Regions from separate parts of the Paenibacillus sp. OSY-SE genome, predicted to be linked through region 2. Evidence: predicted binding sites of a transcription regulator. Region 2 holds the regulator's gene; each other region holds the start of a gene.

Region 1 (4,255 bases), on a different contig from region 2:
CAGATCCATCGCCGTAATGAAGTAGTCAGGCAACGGTTCGCCCGGATGAGCGTTCATCCATTCCTGCGCAATCGGCACGAATTGCTCGTCGAAGCCGAGACGGCTCTGACGGAAATATTTGAATGCAAAGTATGGCTCAATCCCGGTTGATGTGCCGACCATCGTGCCTGTGCTGCCTGTCGGCGCCTGCGTAATGACGGTCACGTTCCGCATGCCGTTCGCGCGGATCGCTTCCCCTACTTCTGGATAGACGTCGACGATGTTCTTCATGAACCCGCTGTGAAGATAGGGTTCCGTCTCGAATGCCGGGAACGAGCCCTTCTCCGCCGCAACTTCAGACGAAGCCAGATACGCTTCGCGTGCGATGAAGCCGAACAATTTATCGAGGAACTCCAGCGATTCCGGGCTGCCATAACGAACACCGAGCTTAATCATAAGCTCAGCCAGACCCATGGAGCCGAGGCCGACACGGCGCTCGTTCTGCTGGTTCTCTTTATTTTTCTCAAAATGGTACGGTGTCTTGTCGATGACGTTATCCAAAAAGCGCACGGCATATCGCGTAACCATCGACAGATCGTCCCATGCGACATCATCGTTGTCTTCGTCGTAGAACTTGGACAGGTTGATCGCGGACAAGTTGCATACACCCCAAGCCGGCAGCCCTTGCTCGCCGCACGGATTCGTACAGATGATCGGGTTAAAGTACCAGCTGTTCGACATTTGGTTGTAGTGCTCCATGAACACGACGCCAGGCTCCGCCGATTTCCATGCGGACTCGATAATCGTATGCCAGATTTCGCGCGCTTTTACGGTACGATACGGTATAACCGCCCTGCCTGCCTTTTTCCATTTGTCCAAATCGCCGTCCCACAGCTCGTCATACTCCGGATCCGCTGTATCCGGGAACACCAGCTCCCAATTCAGATCTTCCTTCACGGCTTTCATGAAGTCGTTGCTCACGCAGACGGACAGGTTGGCGTTCGTCACTTGACCCATCGTTTGCTTCACTGTTATGAAATCGAGTACGTCGGGATGCCAGTCGTTAATCATGAGCATGAGCGCACCGCGCCGGCTGCCGCCTTGCTCGATCAAGCCCGTCGTGTAGCTGAACAAGCCGCCCCAAGATACGGCGCCGCTCGAAGATCCGTTCACGCCGCGCACCATGGCGCGCCGCGGACGAAGCGAAGACAGGTTAATGCCGACCCCGCCGCCGCGGGCCATAATTTCCGTCATTTCCGATAAGGTTTCCATAATTCCGCCACGGCTATCCTTCGGCGAAGGTATTACATAACAGTTAAAGAGCGTAAGCTCCTCGCTTGCCCCTGCTCCAGCCGCAATGCGTCCGCCCGGAACGAGCTTCCAGTCATCCAATATATAGCGAAACTTTTCAGTCCATTCGGTTTGTTTCTCCGGAGTTGCTTCTACCGATGCCATCGCAGACGCGAGTCGGTCCCACATTTCTTCCGGCGTTTTTTCGATCGTTAGCGTCAGCTTCTCTACCGTGGATTGCACCACTTCGCCGCTGCGCACCTTGACCGATACAAAACGTCCGTCACGCGCAATTACTTCACCGACTTCTTTGGCTGGGAACTTCGGATCGTCCTTCGTCAACACCAATACGACGTCACCGACCTTCGTATTGTTCGTGTCCGCATCCTTCCATGCGTAGCGATCCAAAAATATTTTTTCGCTTAGCCCTTCCAAGCGTTGCTTCTGCACCGTTTTCAAAGAAAACAACCTCCTAATTCAATTTCACTGTAAGCACACTTGTAATCAAACCTCTCGATATTGTATGTATCTTCCACAATATATTGTGTGCGAAAACCATTGTACTATACTATATATAGAATTTCTAATGTAAAAAGGTGAAATAACCCGCAAAGAATGGAGACTGAGTTTGCCAAGCTTCTTTTTTCTCTATGAATCTCCCTTTTTTACTCCTTGCACTCTGTCCATTTTTGCGTGCAAGCCACCTTCAACTACATCCAATCAGGTTATGAAACCTTCGAAAAAGGACCATACTACAGCTAAAGCAAGGAGGTCGAGTGGATGCCAACGTACGAATCGCCGAAATCCAATACTGTGCAGCCCGCAACCAACAATGCGGCGCCCGTATCTTCCATAAATGCTGCGTCTGCAATGGAAATCGCGCGGCAGCCAGACGGAGACCATGTACATGATGGTCATGCGAGTGCTGCTCATAGCTTTGCCCAGATCGCAGCCTCGTCCCAAGCGACGAAGCCGTCGCTTGACGCCTCAGCTCCCGAACCGCATGAATCCCTGCCGACGCCGGACAGGTTAGTCGGCCAAGTACCGCTCTATCTGGATCACGAATGGACGGAAGATTTGTCTGCAAGGCTCGAGAAGAACGGCCCGTGGGATGACTTCACGCTGTTTCAACTTGCCTATGAAGCCGAGCAAGCGAAGCGGATTCACGCCTTCGACGAGTTGCTCTGTCTCTCGCATGTCCAAAACGTCGAGCCGCTGCCCCATCAAGTGGAGACCGCGCGCAAAGTGCTGCACGAGATGCGGGGACGCGCCATACTCGCGGACGAAGTCGGGCTCGGCAAGACGATTGAAGCCGGGCTCGTGCTAAAAGAATACATGATTCGCGGTCTCGTCAAACGCGTACTTATTCTGGTGCCTGCATCGCTAGTCCTGCAATGGGTGCGGGAGCTGAATCATAAATTTGGCATCCCTGCCATCGCGCAGAAGAAAGCATACCAGTGGCAATCAGATGTCGTCGTCGCCTCAATGGATACGGCCAAGCGCGATCCGCATAAAGCATTCTTGATGGAGCAAGAATTCGACATGCTCATTATCGACGAGGCGCACAAGCTGAAAAACCGAAAAACGACGAATTACCAGTTCATCCAGCACTTGCGCAAGAAATATTGCTTGCTGCTGACCGCCACCCCCGTTCAGAACGACATGAACGAGCTATATAACTTAATTACGCTGCTGAAGCCCGGTCAGCTCGGCGGACAAGACGAATTCAGCACTAATTTCGTGGCCGATAAGCGGATACCGAAGAACGAGAACAAGCTCCAGACCGAGCTGTCCAAGGTGATGGTCCGCAATCGGCGCGGCGAAGGCAGCGTGCAGTTCACGAAGCGCATCGTCAAGAATGTGCCGCTGACGCTGTCTCCAGAGGAGCAAGCGCTGTACGAAGGCGTGACCCGCTTCGTCAAAGAGCAGTATCAAGCGAACGGCGGCGATATCGGCAGCATGTTCTCCCTCATTACGCTGCAGCGGGAGGTATGTTCAAGCCGGGATGCCGTATTTTTGACGCTGGTCAACTTGTCGAAGAAGCTGCCGGAGGATTCGCCGGTGCGGAACCATATATGGGACTTAGTCGATCTGATCAAGGGCATCACCGCGAATACGAAAGCCGAGACGGCCATTCAGCTCATACGCGAGATGAACGAGAAGGTCATTGTCTTTACCGAATACCGGGCGACACAAGAATATTTACTGCAATATTTTCGCAAGCACGGACTCGTTGCGGTACCATACAGCGGCGGTATGAATCGCGGCAAAAAAGACTGGATGATGGATCTGTTCCGAGGCCGCGCCCAAGTGATGATTGCGACCGAGGCCGGCGGCGAGGGCATCAATCTGCAGTTCTGCCATCATATGATCAACTTCGATTTGCCGTGGAACCCGATGCGCGTCGAGCAGCGCATTGGCCGTGTCCACCGTCTCGGGCAAATGAACGACGTGAAAATATACAATCTGTCCACACATGGAACGATTGAGGAACACATTCTTAATCTCCTCCATGAAAAAATCAATATGTTTGAATTGGTCATCGGCCGCCTCGACATGATTCTGGAACGCTTCGAGAAACAAGATTCGCTGGAACGAAGCTTATCCCGCATCCTGCTGGAAGCCGGTACCGAGGAGGATATTAGACAACAGGTCGACCGCCTTGGACATTCACTGAACTCCATTCGTGAGGAAGTGGAGACGGAAAGCGGGAATTCGACGGAGGCCCTAGGCCGGTTGCTTGATCAAATAAGTACGGAAGCGGAGGCCTAATAGATGAATACCGAACAAGTCCGCCGTTATGTTATGCGCTACTTAGAGGCAACGGACTGCCATATCCTCGAGAAGTCGCCCGCGTACACGACCGTGAAGCTGTCCGAACGCGCCGACCGCGTGCTGACGAACCGCCCCTATTATTGGGGCTTTGTCGATCGCACGGGGGCAGAGCCGGAAACGATGCGCTTCACGTTCGTGTTCGACCCGGCGG
Region 2 (4,255 bases):
AAGCTTGGACAGCTTCGGAGTAGGAATGACATACGGGTTGCGCAAACTTCGCATCCCTTGGACGTCTATCGTCATTATTTCATTATGCTCTGGATTGGTCATTTTGGTGTCGATGCAGGTCGGCGCCCTGCTCGTTCAATACGTTTCCGCATCAACTGCACAGTGGATTGGCTCCGTCATCTTAATCGGAATTGGATGCTGGGCGATTGTGCAGCTGCTGCGATCGCGTGCGGGCGACATCGCTGACATCGCTGTAATCTCGTCAGCAACTTGTGATGAGAGTAGAGGCAGCCATGTCCGGACGAAGAAAGAAGGCTGCGGCAACGATACGGCCGGAGCTTTGAATCCAGATACAGCCGATTCGAATCCGGAACCGCGGCCCGTCTTCCGCATCCAATTGCGGAGTCTCGGCCTTGTCATTCAGATTTTGCATACGCCTAGCGCTGCGGATATGGATCGTTCCGGTACGATAAGTTCCTCGGAAGCGGCATGGCTGGGCGTCGCTTTGTCTCTGGACGCGTTCGGCGCAGGAATTGGAGCGGCCTTGCTCGGTTATCCTCCATTCGCTACAGCGCTTATCATCGCGTTGTTCAGCGGCACTTTTTTACGAATCGGGTTACAAGTGGGCATCGCTTGCGCTCAATTCAGCTGGATTGGGAAATTGACGTTCATACCGGGGTTGATGTTGATTATGATGGGGATTATAAAGCTGTTCTCCTAGAGGTTGTTCAAAAAGTCCCCTTTTGATTTACAAAGCATCTTTTTGAACATGAACGCTTATGAAACTTTTACAGATGTGAATGAAGTACAGCAAAATATAAACGAGGTGAAAGCATGAACATCGGATTAACCGGCGGGATAGCGTCGGGGAAAAGCACCGTCTCTAACCTGCTTGTGGAACGGGGCGCTCTGCTTGTTGATGCTGATCGGATTGCCAGGGAGGTTGTCCTTCCTGGCAGCCCCGTTCTGGACAAGATTGCGGAGCTGTTCGGAACGGACATGCTTCTTGAGGACGGCTCTTTAGACCGCAAGCGGTTGGGGGAGGTCGTATTCGCTAGCGAGGAGCAGCGCAAAGTGCTGGAGGGAGTTACTCATCCGGCCATCCGGCATGAAATGATAGCACAAATGAGCAGGTTGGAAGGGGAGTACCCTGATAAGCTCGTTGTGGTGGACGTGCCGTTGTTATACGAATCGGGTCTGACGGAAATGTTTGAATCTGTAGTCGTCGTATATGTTCCGAAGGAAATCCAACTTCAGCGCCTCATACAGCGGGATGGAATTGACGCGGTACAAGCGGAGCGCCGATTGCAGTCGCAATGGGACATTGAAGAGAAGCGCACGCTTGCCGATGTCGTCATTGATAACAGTCAAGGACTTGAATATACGGAGCAGCAAGTTGAACGTTTCTGGTCGCAGAAAGGATTGTTATGAACCGTGTTATGAAGGTTCTGCGCAAGAAAAGAGTGTTGTTGTCGCTTTTCTTGGGCTTGTTGTTTATTTTGTTCGTTCAATCCCAATGGTTGGGGCGTTGGATGTATCCGATTCCATACGAGAACGAAATACGCAAGCATGCGGCAAAGTATAAGGTCGACCCGCTTCTCGTGGCGGCGATCATTCGAGTGGAAACGAATTTCCAAGCCGGGCGTGAATCCCGTAAAGGAGCGATTGGCGTCATGCAGCTTATGCCTGAAACAGCAACCTGGGCGATGGAACAGTTACAGTTGCAGAGGCACTGGACGATGGATGAGCTGAAGAACGAGGTTGATCCCAGCATTCATTTAGGAACGTGGTATTTAAATTCCCTGTACAAGCAATTCAACGGAAATTGGATTGCTGCCATTGCCGCATACAATGCGGGTCCAGGAAATGTGAACAAATGGATGCGAACGCAAGTGTGGGACGGCCAATATGAAACAGCCAAAAATCAAATACCATATGGAGAAACGAAGTTGTATGTTCAACGAGTCATCCATTATTATGATAAATATAAAGATATTTATCCGACACCATTGAAATGACAAAGAAGCATCGGACGAGCCGATGTTTAAATCACCGCTTGAGCCGATGCTTCTTCTAACTTATTTGTATTGACCTGCAAGTTGTTGCTCAGCCATTTGTACGAGACGTTTCGTGATGTATCCACCGATCGAGCCGGTGTCACGAGTCGCCATGTTGCCATAGTACCCGTCTTGCGGGATGGCAATACCCAATTCTTGAGCGATCTCGAACTTCATTTGCTCAAGTGCTGCCGTTGCTTGTGGTACAACCAGGTTGTTGCTGGAACGATTGTTTTGGCTCATATCTATTCACCTCCTTGCGGTTGGTAATTGTATTGTGCGCATTCTTGTAAAGTTCATTACAGGTAACGATTGGGATTTTCATCAAATTGATTAAACATCAGGCGTAAAGGACGGAGGAAATGAAATGAAGTGCCCCTATTGCGATCATTTAGGAACCAAGGTGCTCGATTCTCGTCCGGCGAATGATAATAAGTCTATTCGCCGCAGGCGTGAGTGCGAGCTGTGCAGCCGACGCTTCACAACATTTGAAATGGTAGATGAGACGCCTCTTATCGTCATTAAGAAAGGCGGGAGCCGGGAGGAGTTCAGCCGGGACAAGATGCTGCGCGGGCTCATTCGGGCATGCGAAAAGCGGCCGGTATCGGTAGAACGGCTGGAGATGATTGCTTCGGAAGTGGAGAAGCAGCTGCGCAATACGGCGCACGCCGAAGTGGAGAGCCGCATTATCGGCGAGCTGGTAATGGAGCAGCTGTATCCGGTTGATGAGGTCGCTTATGTCAGATTTGCGTCCGTATACCGGCAATTCAAAGACATTAATATGTTCATGAAGGAATTGAATCATTTACTATCCAAAAATTCTTTGGGAGAACATCAAGAATAACAACAAATGTAAGAACCCGAGGAAGCTGGGGTTCTTTTTTTGTAAGCAAACACAAAAAAGACACCTCGTTAAGAGATGTCATCGAGTATAACATGGATTGGTGGAGCCAAGGGGGCTCGAACCCCTGACCTCTTCGCTGCCAGCGAAGCGCTCTCCCAGCTGAGCTATGGCCCCGTTCACCTGTTATATTGTACCATGCACAGTATTAAAAATGCAATAGGACAATTTTCTTATTCAGCAAGCATTTCAGGTAAATTCACTTGGCTGTCAATTTGATCCGCGAATCGATTCAAGCATTTGCAAATAAAGTCTTTCCGGCAAATCGGACAAGGAATCGTCAGTAAACGGCTAATGCTTTTCTCGCCATGGTTATAGAACACACGGCACAGCGTACCATCTTGCAGCTTCACTTTTACCTGATAAAGATTTTCGGAATCGTTGCGTTCGATTAACGTTTTTTCCTTTACAATCGGTTCATAGGTCACGTTTCGTTTCACCTGCATCCTTAAATTTTTCGCAAGTAACATATTATGTTTTTTGAGTGTCTTTGTCAATTTAAATTATAACATCCTGGAGGCAAAGTTATTACTGACGGATTATTGAATACGTGAGAAAATACGAAAAACGAAGGAAAAAGTCGTAAACCACGTATTGGCATATTTTTTTGCAGTGCAATTTGCCATGCAAGTCTCGAATAGGTCTCACCCATTTATACCCGGCGGAAATTGCGGTCATCCGTATTTTTTGTTGTAATGGATATATGAGAATGCGATGAGTCTTGCAGGAGGGAGGGTATCAAGTAGTTATGGAACTTTTCAATGAGACAGAATGGATGACCCGAACGGACACACCACAGACCATCATCCGTGATCTTATTAATTTGCCGGATTCATTTCCGTTCATGGCCGCAACAACAGAAGGTGTCAGTCCCGGCTCTCAGCGATTGCATTGGCACCGGGAACTGGAGATTAACTACATTCGCAGAGGCCGGGGGTTTTATTTAATCAATGGGGTGAAGTATCACTTCCAGGAAGGGGACATTTTACTAATTAACGCTCATGACCTGCATCGCGCCTTCGAAACGGACAACCTTACGATGGACGTGTTCATGTTCGACCAGGCACTTCTCGCCATGGAGCTTCGTTATGATCACGATGTGTTGCGTCCATTTCGCGAAATGGGCGTACAGTTTACGAACCTGTTAAGCCGACAGCATCCTGTAATTCCGCAGCTTGTCGATATTTTACAGGATATTACGCTTGAGATGGACCTGAGAGACGCTTCCTATCCTTCTGTGGTTCACGCGCAATTGACCCGATTTCTCGCATTGGTGAACCGTCATTTTTCCGTATCG
Region 3 (4,255 bases), on a different contig from region 2:
TTCTTCGGAACGCTTCGCCGAGTTCCATTTATTCATATCTCCGACCAAGTAGCCCGTAATGCGGCGAATGCGTTCAATCTGATCGCTGGGACTGCCGCATACCGGACAGTCCTCTTCTATCGTATCGTGATGACCGCATGCCCGACAGCGGTCCACAGGGTGGTTGATGGAGCCATAGCCGATTCCGTTCGCCGCCATGGCGCGAATGAGCTGATTGAGCGCTCGCGTGTTGGCTTTGGCACTTCCGTCCAGCTCTACATACGTAATATGTCCGGCATTGCATAGCTCATGGAACGGCCCCTCAATCACAATTTTGTCATATGCCTTGACGTCATAGTACACAGGCACATGAAAGGAATTCGTGTAATAATTTCGATCCGTAATTCCTTCCCTGCAGCCGAATTCAGCCCGATCCTTATGCGTAAACTTTCCAGACAAGCCTTCCGCTGGCGTAGCGATGAGCGTCATGTTCATGCCAGTAGCATCGGTCGCCTCGTCCATCCGCTTGCGCATGTGAGAGACGATGCGGAGGCCGAGCTTCCATGCTGCTTCCGATTGACCATGGTGCTCTCCGGTTAAGGCGACAAGCGCCTCCGCGAGCCCGATAAAGCCGACGCTGAGTGTCCCTTCCTTCAATACCTCGCGCAGCTCCTCTTCCGCTCGAAGCGCTTCGCTGCCCCGCCATACACCCTGCTTCATCAGAAACGCGAAATCCTGAACCTGCTTCTTGGCCTGATACTCATAGCGCTCTAGCAATTGCTTCACCGATAGCGACAATAGCTCGTCGAGCCGCTGAAAGAAATCGGACACATTGGCGGACAATAGGGCAAGCCGCACAAGATTAAGCGAGGTAAACGACAAATTCCCTCTCCCGAGCGCTGTCTCTTTTCCGTTAACATTGCCCATTACGCGCGTGCGGCACCCCATGTAGCACGCTTCACTCTCCGCCGTCCCGTCGTAATATTGCGCGTTGAAGGTCGCATCCAAAAACGCAAAGTTCGGGAAAAGACGCTGTGCCGTCGTCTCCAACGCGAGCAAATATATATCATAATTCGGGTCCTCAGGTTCGAAGTTGACACCTGTCTTCACCTTGAAAATTTGAATGGGGAAAATCGGCGTCTCTCCTTTGCCGAGTCCTGCCTGCGTCGCGAGCAGCAGCTGCTTCATCAGCATGCGCCCTTCGACAGAGGTATCCGTCCCATAGTTAATCGAGATAAATGGAACTTGGCCGCCTCCGCGCGAATGCATCGAGTTCGCATTATGAATGAATGCTTCACACGCTTGGTATACGTCTCGTTCCGCAAGACGCCATGCTTCGGCTTCCGTGTCGAAGCTTGGATCAAGCGGCAGGGTTGCTATGTAACGCATATGACGCTCATACGTCTTGCGCACATATGGAGCAAGATCATAGTCAAACATCGGATAGGCTTGCCCGCCATGCTGCTGATTCTGGTTCGCCTGCAGAATGATGGAAGCTAGTGCCAGTGCGCTCTTAATATCCTGCGGCTCGCGCATATGACCATGCCCGGTATTGAACCCGAGTCGAAGCAGCTTGCCGAGCGGAATTTGGCAACAGGTCGTCGTGCCGGAAGCATAGAAGTCCAAATCGTGCGGGTACAACAAATTATTGTCCATCGCTTCTCTCACGTCCGGTGACAGCAAGCGCTCCACCGCGTACCAACGAGCGCTTTCACTTGCCATCTTCCCCATCATGCCCATTGGGGAGCGACCGTCCACGTTCGCGTTTTCCTGCATTAAATCCTTGTTGCCGCCGTCGATAATTTCATGCAGCGAGCAAGTCAGCTTATCCGAAGCGGATGCTATATCTAGAGATGTGTTCATCTTCATTTCACTTGTTCGGGGAAGCTGACTGTCCCAACCTGCCGCCACAGCGGTTCCTTCTTGATTTTTGTGCATTTCCCAAGCCGTGTTGCGGCGTTTCACCGGTATCATCGTCATCTTCGTCCAGTCCTTCCATTGCTATATTCCAGGCAAATCACTATATGTAGTGTATTTTTATGTTTTCAAACACAATATGTATTATGCCTCAATCATTATAAACACAATATGCGCTTTGTCATAGTCAACACAAAAAGCGCCCGTTCCCGTGTCAACGACCGAGTTCGAGCGCTTAGGCATTATTTTGAACCGTTCCTGTTCGCATCCTCTAGGATGAAGCATGCGCTTCCGGATAAGGAGGTGTCACAAAATCATCACCGAAAAATAAATCGTCCAACGAGCTTAATGTACCGTCTTCTTCCACTTGAAATACAGACATTTTGTCGCCGTTTACCGTCAGCTCTATAAAACATCCCCAGCAATAAAATTGGTGGGAGCCAATTTTCCCGATATCTTTGGAATTGCAATTCGGGCAGCGCATCATTCTCACCATTCCGTCCATTGACTAATTTGTTCGTACTAAATGCTATTTCAGCTTTCTTCAACGACGATAACATCAGCGCCCCACTTCAAGCCGCTCATCCCATCTATCTGCCGTCTCCCTTCCAAAAGGTCAGAAAGCAAACCGTCTGATATTTCCAGACCTGTTATATGGTTACCCATATTTGGCTGAAAATAAACATCGGCGACCCATCCCAATTGTGATCCTTCCGTTGTTACGACAGGCAAATCTCTCATTGCCGCCTTTCCCGTAAGAAACGATCGTTCTATATGGATAGCCTCCGTCTGCCGGATGGCTTTATCGTTCGCTATCATGATGGCATCTTCGCCACAAGCCGTTACGTCCTCCCATCTTACGACAGATATGACGTTTGCTTTGCGGCCACTTCCTTCAAGCTCTATATGTGTAATACACCATTGTTCCGTGATACGGAAATCCTTCACTTTGGATACTTGCTTTCCTGTTTCAATTTCATATACAGGCAGACCTATCAATTCCAACAACTTCATGTCGGGGCCTCCTCAGCTTACGGCATAATCACTTTCTTGCACACATCCGCGACTTCGCCTGATGCTTGTCCAAGAAGTACGAGAACTCGCTTACCGCCGTATCTATGCTGCCCCTCCTTTCACGCCGTGGAATCGCCCTTACTTTCTAGTACGAACACGTGAAACGATGGTTGCAATTTGTTGAGCGACGAAAGCTGCCTCTTCCCTAGTATTGCCCAATCCGAAGCTGAAACGTACAGCCGTGCGCTTGCGTTCTTCCGGTAAATTCATTGCTTCCAGCACATGGGACACTTCCAATGATCCCGATGTGCAGGCCGAGCCGCTTGCTGCCATGATGCCTGCAATATCTAAATTCATCAGCATCGTTTCGGTAGGAACGTCGAGTATGCTCACATTCAAAATATGGGGCAGCTGCAAGGAAGAATGACCGTTCCACACCACGCGATCTCCCAAAGTATCCTTCAACCCTGTCCACAGCGCTTCCCGGATGCTGTTCAGTTGCTGAATCTTCTCATCTAACGAACTGACCGCCCGCTCCACCGCTTCGGCAAAGCCGGCAATTCCCGCAATATTTTCCGTGCCCGCTCTGCGTTTGCGTTCTTGGTTGCCTCCGAAAAGAAACGGATCCCAAACGGCGCCTGTACGAATGTACAGCGCGCCGACACCCTTCGGACCATTCACCTTATGGGCGGAGAAGCTTGCAAAGTCTACAGGCAGTTCATTCAACTGGATCGGTATCATGCCTAGAGCTTGTACGGCATCTGTATGCATCAGAATACCGTGTGAACGCACGATTCCGCCAATTTCCCGTATAGGCTGCATCGTGCCTACCTCATTATTGCCGTACATGACACTGACAAGGCACGTATTCGGCCGTAAAGCGGATTCAATCTTGTCCGCGCTAACGAAGCCTGTCTCATCAGGAGCCACATAAGTCACTTCAAAGCCAAGAGCCTCCAATCGTTCACAGGCATGGAGAACAGCATGATGTTCGACTTGAGTCGTCACAATATGAGGCTTCGTGTTGTGCTGGTGCTGGTGCGGCGACTGCCCGGATTGCAGCCATGCCGCCCAGGCGGCCCCGAACAATGCCGCATTATCACTTTCCGTACCTCCGCTCGTAAATACCAGCTCCTGAGGACGGCAGCCAAGCCGTGCCGCCATGCGATCGCGTGCTTGATTGACAGCAGATTTTGCCTCACGCCCGTATGCATGAACACTTGATGCGTTCCCGAATACGTCATGCATACTTGCCGCCATTACTGCTTGCACGTCCGGATGAAGCGGCGTAGTTGCAGCATGATCAAAATATATGCGTTCCATCGCATCTTCCCCCAACTACTAA

What was found. Region 2 encodes NrdR, which represses ribonucleotide reductase genes. Its sites were predicted from a motif close to AACACNATATATNGTGTT; they were not measured.
Region 1: A372_RS0128665 (adenosylcobalamin-dependent ribonucleoside-diphosphate reductase) is a predicted target of NrdR. The motif match lies at 1,801-1,818, and genes of this name have one in related genera.
Region 3: A372_RS0124870 (anaerobic ribonucleoside triphosphate reductase) is a predicted target of NrdR. The motif match lies at 1,996-2,013, and genes of this name have one in related genera.

What each region holds. Positions count from the first base shown of each region.
Region 1 is NZ_ALKF01000202.1:169,757-174,011, reverse strand. It holds gene A372_RS0128665 (adenosylcobalamin-dependent ribonucleoside-diphosphate reductase) at 1-1,728, opposite strand, end outside; gene A372_RS0128660 (DEAD/DEAH box helicase) at 2,050-4,041, shown strand; partial or broken gene A372_RS39355 (YqhG family protein) at 4,045-4,254, shown strand.
Region 2 is NZ_ALKF01000192.1:127,897-132,151, forward strand. It holds gene A372_RS0120740 (MntP/YtaF family protein) at 1-721, shown strand, start outside; gene coaE (dephospho-CoA kinase) at 835-1,431, shown strand; gene A372_RS0120750 (lytic transglycosylase domain-containing protein) at 1,428-2,018, shown strand; gene A372_RS0120755 (alpha/beta-type small acid-soluble spore protein) at 2,079-2,300, opposite strand; gene nrdR (transcriptional regulator NrdR) at 2,425-2,901, shown strand; tRNA gene A372_RS0120765 (tRNA-Ala) at 3,000-3,075, opposite strand; gene A372_RS0120770 (hypothetical protein) at 3,132-3,398, opposite strand; gene A372_RS0120775 (AraC family transcriptional regulator) at 3,707-4,255, shown strand, end outside.
Region 3 is NZ_ALKF01000198.1:118,106-122,360, forward strand. It holds gene A372_RS0124870 (anaerobic ribonucleoside triphosphate reductase) at 1-1,842, opposite strand, end outside; gene A372_RS0124875 (hypothetical protein) at 2,168-2,380, opposite strand; gene A372_RS0124880 (PRC-barrel domain-containing protein) at 2,431-2,910, opposite strand; gene A372_RS0124885 (cysteine desulfurase family protein) at 3,049-4,233, opposite strand.